3 regions of the Klenkia terrae genome follow, and region 1 is predicted to be linked to each of the others. Evidence: predicted binding sites of a transcription regulator. Region 1 holds the regulator's gene; each other region holds the start of a gene.
The links. The regulator LexA, encoded in region 1, represses DNA repair genes until DNA is damaged. The targets are predictions, from matches to a motif close to TCGAACANNTGTTCGA.

Region 1 (4,192 bases):
CCCCGTGGGCAGACCTGACGCCCCACGCGTCCCACCACGCCGTACACCGTCGGAGGACGCCGCGGACCGCCCGGCACCGGGCTCAAGACCGGCCACCGAAGACCACCGACGAGACGGCGTGTCGCCGGTCTGTGTCGCCGGTCCGTGTCGCCGGTCCGTGCCGGCCGGGGGTAGGCGTCGGCCGGAGTGCCCGTCGGCCCGGCGTGCAGGCGGCTCAGGGCAGGACGAGCACCTGACCGGGGACCAGCCCGGCCCCGGACAACCCGTTCGCCTCCTGGATCGCGTCCACGACCACCCGCGGGTCGGTGTCCGGCGCCACGGCCTCGGCGATCGACCACAGGGTGTCGCCGCTGTGCACCACCACGCTGGAGCGGCCCGCGAGCTCGAGTGCGGGGACAGCCGGGTCGCTGTCACCCAGCGCCGGGACGGCGAACGCCGCCAGGCCGAGGGCGGTGACCACGCCGAGCCCGAAGAGCACCAGTCGACCGCGCCGGGTCAGCCGCAGGGGTGCGGGCGCCGTCGTCCCGGGGGACGCCGCCGACCCGACCGGCTCCGCCGCGGACGCCGCCGGGAGCACCGGCGGCGCGGCCGGCCGCAGCGGGACCACCTCGGCGCCGGTGCGCCGCAGCGGCACCACCGGCGCGAGGGGGCCGGTGCCCTGCTCGGCCGCACGGGCCAGCGCGCGCCCGGCCGGGTGGTTCCCGCGACGGGCGACGACCCGGGTCGGCGCGGGGCGCGCCCCGGCGCCGGCGGTCGACTCCGCGGCCCGGGCGGGGTGGGCGGTCGGGAGGGTGCGGAGGGTGGTCGCGGTGCTGGCCATGGGGGCGGCTCCTGTCGGTGGCGCGGACCCTCGCGGGCCCATCCCGGTCGAACGGCTGTTCGATCGAACGTCTGTGCGGATGTCTACCCCACCGGTCCGACAAAATCGAGATGACACCGGTGGAACTTCGAACACGTGTTTGAACAATCGGCGTCGAGGCGTTACCGTCCGTATCGATCACCCCGGTCCGCGGTACGGCCACCCGGCCCCCGCGAGGACCGGCCGGACGGCACGGTCGCGGCACGCGGCCGACGAGGAGGACACGTGGCGAGCGCGGGAGACACCCCCGGCGGTACCGGCGGCAGCACCAAGCGCCCCGGCCGGACCAAGGCCCGGACCACCGCCGAGCCGGCGACCGGCGAGCGCGGCGCGTCGGTGCGCGAGTTCCCGGAGCGCGGTGAGGCCGGCGACGGGCTCACCCAGCGGCAGCGCCGCGTGCTCGAGGTCATCCGCGACTCCGTCGAGCGGCGCGGCTACCCGCCCAGCGTCCGGGAGATCGGCGAGGCCGTCGGGCTGTCGTCGGCCTCCTCGGTGGCCCACCAGCTGTCCACCCTGCAGAAGAAGGGCTGGCTGCGGCGCGACCCCAACCGGCCGCGGGCCCTGGACGTCCGGCTGCCCGGCGACCACCCGGAGGCCGAGCAGTCCGGCGCCGGGCTGGCCGCCTCGGGCGGCGCCAGCGGGGTCGACGACCCCCGGGTCCCCGTCCCCACCTACGTGCCCCTGGTCGGCCGGATCGCCGCCGGTGGACCCGTGCTGGCCGAGCAGGCCGTGGAGGACGTGTTCCCGCTCCCGCGCGAACTGGTCGGCGAGGGCACGTTGTTCATGCTCAAGGTGGCCGGTGAGTCGATGATCGACGCGGCGATCTGCGACGGCGACTGGGTCGTGGTGCGGCAGCAGGCGACCGCCGAGAACGGCGAGATCGTGGCCGCCATGATCGACGGCGAGGCGACGGTCAAGACCTACAAGCGGCGCGACGGCCACGTCTGGCTGCTGCCGCACAACCCGGCCTTCGAGCCCATCCCGGGCGACGACGCCACGGTGCTGGGCCGCGTGGTGACGGTGCTGCGCCGGGTCTGACCGCTCCGGGCGGTGCGCCCGGGAGGGCGCGCCGCCGGCGAGTGCGCGGGTGGGTCAGCGGCGGCGGAGACGTCCGACGCCGGCCACCAGCACGGCCGCGGCGACGACGGCGATCGCACCGGCGGTCCACGGCGACAGCGGGGCACCCGCCGCGGTGGCGGTGGCGCCCACGGCCTCCGCCGGGGCGGTCGACGCGGCCGGCGCCAGGGCACCGGCCGCCGGCAGCGCGGTGACCGCGGCCGGCAGGCCCTCGCCGGTCACCACCAGGCTGCGCCCGTCGGCGGCGAAGGCGATGGCCTCGCCCTGGGGCGCGGCCGGCAGCGGGACGACGACCGGGGCCGTGGCCAGCGCGGCCGGGACGTCGGAGCCGGCCAGCGCCCAGACGTAGGCGTCGGTGTAGGTGCGCAGGGCCAGCACGGCGCCGTCCGGGCTGACCGCGCCGCCGGTGACCAGCAGCTGCCCGGCGCGGCCGACCGGGCCGCCCTCGGTGCCGGTCAGGGAGAACGCCAGGTCGGCCACCTGCTCCAGCGGCACGACCGCACCGGCGTCCAGGGCCTGGGCCGGGCGGTAGACCTCGCTGCTGCCCAGCACCTCCTTGGTCACCAGGTAGGGCGTGCCGTCGGGGGCCAGCAGCAGGGCCTCGGCGTCCCGGGGGCCGTCCGGGTAGGACATCCGGTACACCGTGGCGACACCGTCGGGGGCGAGGGCGATGAGGGCCACCGTCGTCCGGCTGAGCCGGTTGTCGCCGGTGTCGGCCAGCCAGACGGTGCCGTCGGCGGCCAGCGCCATGTCCTCGGGGTCGTAGGGGTCCACCGCGGCGGTGCGCTCGCCGGTGACTGCGCAGCTGCCGTCGAGCTCGTAGACGGTCACGGCGTCGCCGCCGTCGTTCATCGCCAGCGTCGTCGAGCCGCTCACGGCCAGCCCCGAGATCTCCGGCAGGCGGGCGTCGGTGACCGCGCAGAGGTCCAGCGGGTCGCCGTAGAGGGCCACGGCCTCCTCGGCGGCGGCGGTCTCGACCCCGCTGCGCGGGACGCCGTTGGAGAGGAAGGAGCCGGGCAGGAACGGGCCGGCCACGACCGCTGCGCACAGCAGCGCACCGACGGCCGTCCGCGACCGGGCCCAGGACCTCCGGGTCCGGGCCTCAGGCAGCGGTCCGCCGTGCTCGATCATGTACGAAGCGTGACAGGACGACTGCGTCGAGTGCATGCACCACGCCCAGCAGGACCACCCCCACTGCAGCTCCCACCAGTGCATCCGTGACCCAGTGGAAGTCCAGCGCCACCATGGCCACACCCGTCACGAGCGGGCCGGCCACCGAGAGCACCCAGAACGCCCGCTGCACCCGGTCGGGCAACCCGAAGTCGACCGCCTGCCACCGCGCGACGCCCCACATGAGGACGGCGTTGGCCACGTGCCCCGACGGGTAGGACGCGCCGTCCCGGTGGAAGAAGGACCCCGGGTAGGCCGGCGCCGTCCGGCCGGTGCCGTACTTGAACGCGTAGACGACCGCGGTGAGCAGGGCGAGGGCGACCAGCACCCGGACCAGCGGGACGACCGAGCGCCGGCGCCAGGCGATCCAGCCGACGAGGCCGGCCAGGACCAGCAGGATCGTCACCCGGCCGCCGGCCTGGGTGAACACCCACACCGGCCAGTAGGCCACCGAGTCCCGCAGCCCCCAGTCGCTGACCACCTCGGAGACCCGCAGGTCCATCCGCTCGAGGACCCCGCGGGCCAACAGGTTGACCGTGACCAGCACGGTGACCACGACGCCCACCGCCACCGCCCACCAGGCGGGGCGACCGGTCCCGATGACCGCGGGACCGCGCCGGGCGGGCGCGGCAGCGCTCGGGGAGGTCACACCGGCACGGTACCGCCCGGCTGTGACCTCCCCGTGACCCTCGGCGTCAGCTCCGGGGAGCGCCGAACTCGCCGAGCGCGGCGGCCAGGGCACCGTCGACCCGGGCGTGCAGCCGGGTGCCCTCGCCGGAGAACTCCTCGCTGAGCACCTCGCCGTCGGCGTGCACCCGGGACACCAGGTCGCCGCGGTCGAAGGGCACCAGGACGTCGACGTCGACGTCGGGACGCGGCAGCCGCCCGGCGATGACCGCCCGCAGCTCCTCGATGCCCTCGCCGGTGGCCGCCGAGACCCACTGCGCACCCGGCAGCGCCTGGCGCAGCGCCAGGACGTCGTCGGGGGCCATGGCGTCGACCTTGTTGACCACGATCAGCTCCGGCACCGCGGAGGCGTCGATCTCGCCGAGCACCACGTGCACCGCGTCGATCTGGCCCAGCGGG
Region 2 (4,192 bases), on a different contig from region 1:
ATCTGGCCGGTCGAGCGCACCACGTGGACGGCGGCCGCGGTGGTGCTGGCCGCCGACGCGCTGTGTGGTGCGACCCCGGGAGCGCTGCTGTTCACCGACCCCGCCGGGCTCGTGACCGAGCGGTGAGGGCCGCGCTGTCCTGGTTGCTCCGGGACCGCACCTCGACCGGGGACCGCTGGGTGGTGGCGCAGTGGCCGAACACGTCGGCCTGGACGTTCGTGCTGCTCACGGCCCTGGGGTGGGTGGTGCCGGGCGACCCGGTCTGGCTGTACGCCGGCACCCGGGCGGCGCTGGCCTGGTGGGCCGTCGACGAGGTGGTCCGCGGGGTCAACCCGTTCCGCCGGCTGCTGGGCGCCGTCGTCCTGGTGGTGGCCGCCGTCGGGGTCGCGCAGCGGCTCTGAGGGTTCTCAGGCGGAATCGAGGACGGCGGCCACCGCCTCGACCTCGACCAGCTGGTCGTCGTAGCCGAGGACGGTGACGCCGAGCAGCGTGCTGGGGACCTCGTGCTCGCCGAAGGCGTCCCGGACCACCTCCCAGGCGGTCACCAGGTCGCTCTGCCGGGTGGTGGCGACCAGGACGCGGGTGCTGACGACGTCGGTGAGGCCGGCCCCGGCAGCGCGGAGGGCGACCTCCAGGTTGGCCACGCACCGGGCCGCCTGGGCAGCGACGTCGCCCGGTGCGACGGTGGCTCCGGTGTCGTCCAGCGGACACGCCCCGGCCGGGAACACCAGGCGCGCGCCGGGCGCCACGGTGGCGGCGTAGGCGTACTCGGCGACGTCGGACAGCCCGGTCGACCGGACGAGGTGCACGGCAGGGTCCACGGGCCGATCCTGCCCCGTCGGTCCGCCCGGGTTTGTCGACGTGGCCGATCCGGGCACCCCGCGGGAGGTCCAGAGCGAGGCCGCCCCGCGCCGTCCCTGCGAGGTCGTCCGTGCCGCCCCTCCCCTCCATCGCCGATCGTCCCGTCGCCGAGCTCGGCGGACCGGGCAGTGTCCTGTCGCGCCAGCGGGCCGACCACGTCGAGCTCGACCGGCTGCTGCACGAGCTGTCCGGCACCACCGGCGCCGAGCAGCGTCGGGTCCTGCGCCGCATCGACCGTCTCGTGTTCAGCCATGCGTTCGCCGAGGAGACGGTGCTCTGGCCGGTCCTCCGGCGGGTGCTGCCCGACGGCGAGGACCTGACCACGCAGGTGGAGCGGGAGCACCAGGAGGTCAACGACCTGGTCAGCTCGCTGGAGGAGATGTCCGACGACGACCCGGCCCGGGCGGCGCTGCTCGACCGGCTGACCACCGTGCTGCGCGAGGACGTGCGGGACGAGGAGGACGAGCTGTTCCCCCGCCTGCGCGAGCGGCTGGACGACGCGGCCCTCCGCCGACTCGGCCTGGCGTGGGCGGTGGTCAGCCGCGTGTCGCCCACCCGACCGCACCCGACGGTGGCCCGACGACCGCCCGGCAACGCCCTCTCGGGTCTGCCGCTGTCCGTCCTCGACCGGAGCAGGGACCACTTGGACGCCCTCGCCGACGCCCTCGCCGACGCCCGGGCCGGTCAGCGCCCGGGGCTGGTCGCCCGGACGCTGTCGGCGGCGCTGGCCCGGGCCGCGGGGTGGATCGAGCGGACGCCGCCCGCCCGGCACGGGGACACCCCCGCCACGCACCGCTGACCTCCGCACGGGCCGCCTGTGGTCAGGCGTGGTCGATGCAGGTGCGTGCGGCGGGACGGGCCTGCAGGCGGGCCTCCCCGATCGGCGCGCCGCAGACCTCGCAGCGGCCGTAGCTGCCGTCGGCGACCCGGGACACCGCTGCGTCGAGCTCGGCGAGGCGGGTGCGGGCCTGGTCCAGGACCGCGCCGAGCTGCGCGCGCTCGAAGCCGATCGTCTGCCCCTCCGGGTCGTGCTCGTCGTCGGCGTTGGAACCCCGGGAGGCCTCGACGACGGCCTCGTAGTCCGCGGTGAGCGCCGCGATCTGGGCTCTGGTCTCCGTGCGGGCGTGGCACAGCAGCTCCTCGGGCGTGGTCACCCGCTCATCCTGCCCACCACCTCCGACATTCGCACCAGACCTTGTGGACGAGGCGCTGAGCTGCGGATTCACCTTGCCAGTCCGCTCAGGTGCCGCTAGACTTCGAACACACATTCGAACGGCGCGAGGCGGTGACAGCGGTGCAGCAGCAGGCGGTCGAGACCCGGATGGGGCTGTCGGTGGGCATCGCCCAGGTCGAGGTCTTCGCATCGGCCGCCGCCCGCGCAGCGGTGCTGGAGGCCGAGCAGGCGACCCGCATCGCCGCCGGCCTCGCGCCCGCAGGCGCCACCCTGCGACCGACCCGACTGTCCGAGCTGCTGGTCACCCCCGACACCGGCCGGGCAAGAGTGCACGCGGTGCTGCGTGACGTCGCCGACGCCCAAGCCCAGCTGCACGCCCTGCAGGCCGCGGCCATCGCCCGCCTGGCCGAGCTGCAGCCGGCGCAGGAACCGCTGCCCGGCGCCCGCCGCGATGATCCGGCAGATCGCGACCGTCCCGATGACTGGGTGGCCGACGAGGTCGCCGTCGTGCTGGGGATCAGCGTCGGGTCCGCCTCCTCGCTGGTCGCCAAGCAACGAGCACTGGTCGAGCAGCTCCCCCAGGTGTGGGCCGCCGCGGCCGACGGGGTGATCGACGTACGCCGCTGCCAGGTGCTCGTGGACACGCTGGCCGACCGCAAGCAGTCCGCCGGCGGCGGCCTGGCCGACGACCTGGTGGACACCATTGCCGCTCAAGGCCTCGGCTGGATCGCCGAGGGCATCGGTCCGACCCCGTTGGCCGACCGGATCGGCGGCGCGGTGATCGCCGCGGACCCGGCCGAGGCGGCCAGGCGGGCCGAGCGCCGCAAGCGCAGGCAGAACGTCACCACCATCGGGCAGGGCGACGGCCTGGCCTCCCTGCGGACCGACCTGGCCGACGCCGCCGACGTCGCCCAGGAGATCGAGGTCATCGACGCCCTGGCCGCCACCATGCGCAAGGGCGGGGACGAGCGCGCCATGGGCCAACTGCGGGTCGCCGCCCACCACCAGCTGGTGACCCGCCCCTGGGAGCCCCTGCCCGCCGAGGTCGCCGCCGCCCGCTGGCACCTGACCCTACGAGCCGACCTCGACGACCTCGGCCCGCTGACCAACCCGCCCACAGACCAACCCCCGACAGACGCCGACGACGTGGACGAGGCGACTGACGCCGACGGCGTGGACGACGCGATCGACACCGACCGGCCCGACACGACCCTGGACGGAGCAGCTGCCGGCTCTGGTGTGGGTGCGATCGGTGGGCTGCCGGTGTCCCCGGTCGCGGTGGCCGAGCTGCTGGCCCGCTACGACGCGCTCCTGGCAGTCGGTGCCCGTGGCCGGGTCCAGGGCGGGGACGTGTGGTTCGAGATCCTCGACGCCACCGGCCGACTCCGGGCGATCACCTCACCGGCCGAAGCCCGCGCCGCCCTCCGCCGCGGCACCGGTCTCGGACCACCACCCCGGATCGCCGACTACGAACCGAACGCAGCACAGACCCGGTTCGTGAAAGCGCGGGACCGGCACTGCCGGTTCCCCGGCTGCAGCAGACCCGCCGAGTACGTCGACCTCGACCACGCGATTACCTATGACCACGACGACCCGGCCGCCGGCGGACCGACATGCGTCACGAACCTCGTGTGCTTGTGCCGACGGCATCACCGGCTCAAAACCCATGCACCGGGCTGGACCTTCGCCATGGACCCCGACGGCACCCTGCACGTCACCCCACCCGGCGGACGCACACGCACCACACGACCCGCGGGCATCGCCCAGGTCGACATGTCGACACCCACCAGTCTCGATGTCCTCACCGACCTCCTCGGACCCACCCCGAAGCGGTTCCGCAGCCCAACGCCCGAGCAGCGGGCTGCCAGACGAGCCGCCACCGCCGACCGCGCCCGCCTGGCCGCCGAGATCGAGTCCGAACTCGACGCAGCCCTCGCACGCCGGACCGGCGCGCAGACCGACGACCAGACCGCAGCCGGTGCCGCTGACCAGACCGGAGCAGGGACGTCAGCAGCGGGCGACGACCCCGAGGACGACCCACCGCCCTTCTGACCGCAGGGGGGTACAGGGAGCACGCCCAGCAGACGGCGTCAGCGCGTGTCAGCGGCTCGTCACCGCGACGTCAGCGCCGGCGCGCACGGTGGCTCCCATGACATC
Region 3 (4,192 bases), on a different contig from region 1:
GCATGCTCGCCGGCCTGGCCCAGCTCCGCGAGCAGGGGCGGGACGTCATCGAGGACTGACCGGACCCGTCGGTAGCGTGCGGCCGGTGGGTGCGGACCGGCTCGAGGACCTGGTGGACGTCGAGACCGGAGCCGGTGTGTTCACCGCGCGCCGCGAGGGCGACCTGGTGCGCGCGACGGGCATCCGGTACGCCCGTGCCGAGCGCTTCCGCCTGCCGGTGGCCGAGCCGATCGCCAGCGAGCCGGTACCGGCGACCAGCCTGTCCCCCGCCTGCCCGCAGAACCCGACCCCGCTGCTGGACGACCTGCTCGTCGACGCGATGGGCGAGCTCACCGTCGACGAGGACTGCCTGCGGCTGTCGGTCACCGCGCCGGCCGACGCCGACGGGCTCCCGGTGATGGTGTTCCTGCACGGCGGCTCCTACCGCGCCGGCGCCGGGGACTCCCCCGTCTTCGACCCCGGCGCCCTGGTGCGCGAGCAACGCGTCGTCGTGGTGGCGGTGACCTATCGGCTGGGGCTGCTCGGCTACCTGGGCGGCACCGCCCGGACGGCGAACCTGGGCCTGCTGGACCAGATCGAGGCGCTGCGCTGGGTGCAGCGGGCGATCGCCGGCTTCGGCGGCGACCCGGGCTGCGTCACCGTGTTCGGCCACTCCGCCGGCGGCGACGCGGTCGCCCACCTGATGATCGCCGACGGCGCCCGCGGACTGTTCTCCAGAGCGATCGTGCAGAGCGCCCCGCTGGGCATCAGCCGCGGCCGGGCCCGGATGTCCGCGGCGATGGACGCCGCGGCCGGTGACCTGGACGCCCGGACGCCGCTGCCCGAGCTGCTCGCCGCCGAGGCCCGCGTCGAGGCCGCGGCCGCCCCCGTTCGGTCTGGTCGCCGCGATGCCGTTCGGCACCCGGTACGGCGTCGCCCCGCTCCCGGCCGAGGACGACCTGGACGCCGCCTGGGCCGACGCCGCCCCGCAGGTCGACCTGCTGATCGGCAGCACGCCGCGGGAGGTGGCGCTGTTCCTGCCCGGGCTGGCCGCCACCCCGGCCGCCCCGCTCGCCCGGGTGCTGGCGCTGCCCGTCGTCGGACCGCTGCTCAGCCGCGGCGCGGTGGCCGTCGCCAGCTGGAAGGTCTACGGCGGCGCCGTCCGGTCCTTCGCCCGCCGGCACGCCGCCGCCGGTGGCCGGGCCTCGACCTACCGGCTGGACTGGGGCGCGCCGGGCAGCCCGTACCGGGCCGCGCACTGCGTGGACCTCCCGCTGCTGTTCACCGACGAGGCCGCCTGGCGTGGTGCCCCGCTGATCGCCGGCGCCGACTGGTCCGACGTCGAGCGGCGGGGTCGGCAGCTCCGCCAGGTGTGGGCGGACTTCGCCAGGACGGGCGAGGTCACGCCGCGGGACGTCCCCGGCTTCCTCCGCACCCACCGCGTATCCGCTCGCCGCTGATCTCTGTGGGTGGCCGGCCATGGTGTCGGCTTTCCCCCGGTCTCGGTGCCGGCCGGCTCGCCACCGGTGCGCGCGGACAGGAGGACACCGCCCCGCCCTCCCCCGCCCGGACCACCGCCACCCAGTCTCAGCCACAACTCCCTGCAGTTGACGCGCTACCCATCTGACCTGCCCGTTTGCCTCGCCGGGTCAAGAGCGAGGCGGTATTCTTCGATCAGGTGTTCGAAGCGCGACGGGGGGTCGGTAAGTGGGTCTGGACTCCGGCACACCGCCGCGCACCACGCCCTCGGGGTGGGTGCCCCAGGCGTTGCCGCCCGGTGCGCTCGGGGCCGACCGAGCACCGGCCAGCTCCTCCGTGGCGGCAGCCCGGCGACTGCCCGAACCCCCACCGGGCGACGTCGCCGGGGTCATCGCCGCACTGCTGACAGCCGTCGATGCCGAGCTGGGCAGCGCGACGTCAGCGCAGCTGCTGGACCGTGCCCGCGGACTGGCCAGGGCGCAGAACCTGATCACCACCGAGCTCGCACGGGTCGTCGTCCACGCCGAGACCCACGAAGCCGCCTCCGCAGACGGCCTGACCGGCATGCGGCCCTGGCTGCGCGGGCACGTCGGAGCCACCGGACCCGAGGCCGCGGCGGTGCTCGCCGCCGGGCGGGTGCTCCAGCGTATGCCGGTCCTGGCCGCTGCAGCCGCCGAGGGCGCAGTCAGCCACGGCCAGCTCGGCGTCATCGGACGCATCCTCACCGCCGACATCTGGTCCACCGGAGAAGCCGCCGGCCAGGACATGACCGCCGCCGACCACGCCGTCACCGACACGATCACCGGCGACCACCCCCGCACCCTCCCGCAGGTGTGCCAGCGGATCGCCGACCTCATCGACCCCGACGGCCCCGCACCGGTCGACCCCACCGCCGGACGTCACCTGCGCATCACCCGCCGCGCCGACGGCTCGCGCATCCTGCGCGGATCCCTCGACGCCGCAGGTGGCGAGAAGGTCGAAGCCGCACTCGAAGCCATCTCGGCCGCTGGTCGCTGCGAGGGCGACCTCCGCCTCCCGGAGCAACGCGCCGCCGACGCCCTAGTCCAGCTCGCGGACCTGCACCTGGCGGCCGGTGACCTTCCGGTGCTGCGCACGGTCAAGCCCCAGCTCACCGCCCTCATCCAGCTCGAGGACCTCGCTGACCCCACCGGCGTCGCCGCCGCGACCAAGCTCGGCTCAGGAGCGACGGCCTCCAGCCTGGTCGCCCGCCAGGCCGCCTGCGACGCCGACATCGCCCGCATCGTCCTGGGCCCCGACAGCCTGCCCCTCAACGTCGGCCGCGCCAAGCGACTCGTCCCCGCCCATATCCGGCGGGCCGCCGAGGTTCGCGACGGCGGCTGCGTGTTCACCGGCTGCCATGCCCCCGCCTGGTGGTGCGACGCCCACCACCTCGTCCACTGGATCGACGGCGGCGACACCAGCCTCGACAACACCGCCCTGCTCTGCGAACGCCACCACACCCAGGTCCACCACGGCTTCGCACTCACCTGGGACCCCGACCAACACCGGTGGCGGACACACCGCCCAGACGGCACCGAGATCCTGATCGGACCACTCACCGACACCCGCGGCGACCCGCTCCCCGACCTGCACACCGACGACCCACCCCTGTTCCCGGCCGGCCGGTAAGCCTCTCGGCGAACCTGCGCTGCCTGGGGGAACCTGCCGTGAGCCATCTCGGCAGGGCCGTCAGCGCGCCACCCGGGCGTAGAGGTAGGCGTCCCTTCGCCGGCCCCCGATGGGGGCGAAGGACTTCATGAGTCCCTCGCGCTCGTACCCGGCCCGCTCCGCGACCCGGATGGAACCGGTGTTCCACGGCTCGATGTATGCCTCCAGGCGGGCAACGCCTGCGTCGACCAGCAGCCAGTCCGATGCCGTCGTGACCGCATCGGACATCAGCCCACGCCGCCGCCCGCCGGCGGCCGTCCAGTAGCCCACCGAGGCACGGCCGGCCGGCTCCGCCACCCACAGAGCCCCGACGTAGCCGACCACCTCACCGCCTCCACACGGGACCACTGCCCACGCCCAGCCGAGGCCTTCCTCGGACCGCTCGATCTGGGCTGCCACGAACGCGAGTGCTCCCGCGGTGTCCCGTTCAGCGGGCACCTGACTGATCAGCGGGATGAGTGGGTCGTCCGTGACGCCGAGGACGACGTCGAGATCGGTCTCCCGCCAAGGACGCAGCTGCGTCTTCTCCCCGTGCAGTTCCGGTGTGGTCACCGCAGAGACACTCCTGCATGCGGCAGGGGAACGCCGCCTGGTCGGTGGGAGGGCGCGGCGGCCTCGGACTCGGCGGCGCCGGTCCTCAGGCAGCCAGCGCGTCGACCAGCAGGGAGACCAGGGCCTCCAGCTGGACGTCGCCGGTGGCGACGACCTCCTCGTCGGAGCCGTCCAGCGCCCGGGCCGCCAGGCCCGCCTTGCTGCCGATCAGCTCCGCGATCCGGGAGTCGATGGTCTGCGCGGCGATGATCCGCCACGCGGTGACCGGCTCGGTCTGCCCGATGCGGTGGCTGCGGTCGATGGCCTGGGTCTGCTCGGCGTCGGTCCACGACAGCTCGGCCAGCACGACGTTGGAGGCCACCTGCAGGTTCAGCCCCACCCCGGCCGCGGTCAGCGAGCAGACCGCGACCGACACCTCGGGGTCGTTGACGAACGCGTCGACCTGCTTCTGCCGGGCCGACGGCGTCTGGTCGCCCCGGATCGAGGAGAACCG

Region 2: UXQ13_RS17570 (HNH endonuclease signature motif containing protein) is a predicted target of LexA. The motif match lies at 2,118-2,133, and genes of this name have one in related genera.
Region 3: UXQ13_RS12270 (HNH endonuclease signature motif containing protein) is a predicted target of LexA. The motif match lies at 1,650-1,665, and genes of this name have one in related genera.

What each region holds. Positions count from the first base shown of each region.
Region 1 is NZ_JBAPLV010000031.1:28,626-32,817, reverse strand. Features, by position in the region: gene UXQ13_RS20745 (LysM peptidoglycan-binding domain-containing protein) at 215-820, opposite strand; gene lexA (transcriptional repressor LexA) at 1,085-1,897, shown strand; gene UXQ13_RS20735 (NHL repeat-containing protein) at 1,952-3,067, opposite strand; gene UXQ13_RS20730 (phosphatase PAP2 family protein) at 3,039-3,755, opposite strand; gene hflX (GTPase HflX) at 3,802-4,192, opposite strand, start outside.
Region 2 is NZ_JBAPLV010000021.1:55,996-60,187, forward strand. Features, by position in the region: gene UXQ13_RS17545 (prenyltransferase) at 1-126, shown strand, start outside; gene UXQ13_RS17550 (hypothetical protein) at 123-401, shown strand; gene UXQ13_RS17555 (RidA family protein) at 408-821, opposite strand; gene UXQ13_RS17560 (hemerythrin domain-containing protein) at 932-1,660, shown strand; gene UXQ13_RS17565 (TraR/DksA family transcriptional regulator) at 1,683-2,015, opposite strand; gene UXQ13_RS17570 (HNH endonuclease signature motif containing protein) at 2,156-4,087, shown strand; gene UXQ13_RS17575 (ATP-binding cassette domain-containing protein) at 4,185-4,192, shown strand, end outside.
Region 3 is NZ_JBAPLV010000012.1:66,463-70,654, reverse strand. Features, by position in the region: gene arr (NAD(+)--rifampin ADP-ribosyltransferase) at 1-59, shown strand, start outside; partial or broken gene UXQ13_RS23655 (carboxylesterase family protein) at 77-724, shown strand; gene UXQ13_RS12275 (hypothetical protein) at 888-1,439, shown strand; gene UXQ13_RS12270 (HNH endonuclease signature motif containing protein) at 1,687-3,108, shown strand; gene UXQ13_RS12265 (GNAT family N-acetyltransferase) at 3,169-3,699, opposite strand; gene UXQ13_RS12260 (DEAD/DEAH box helicase) at 3,785-4,192, opposite strand, start outside.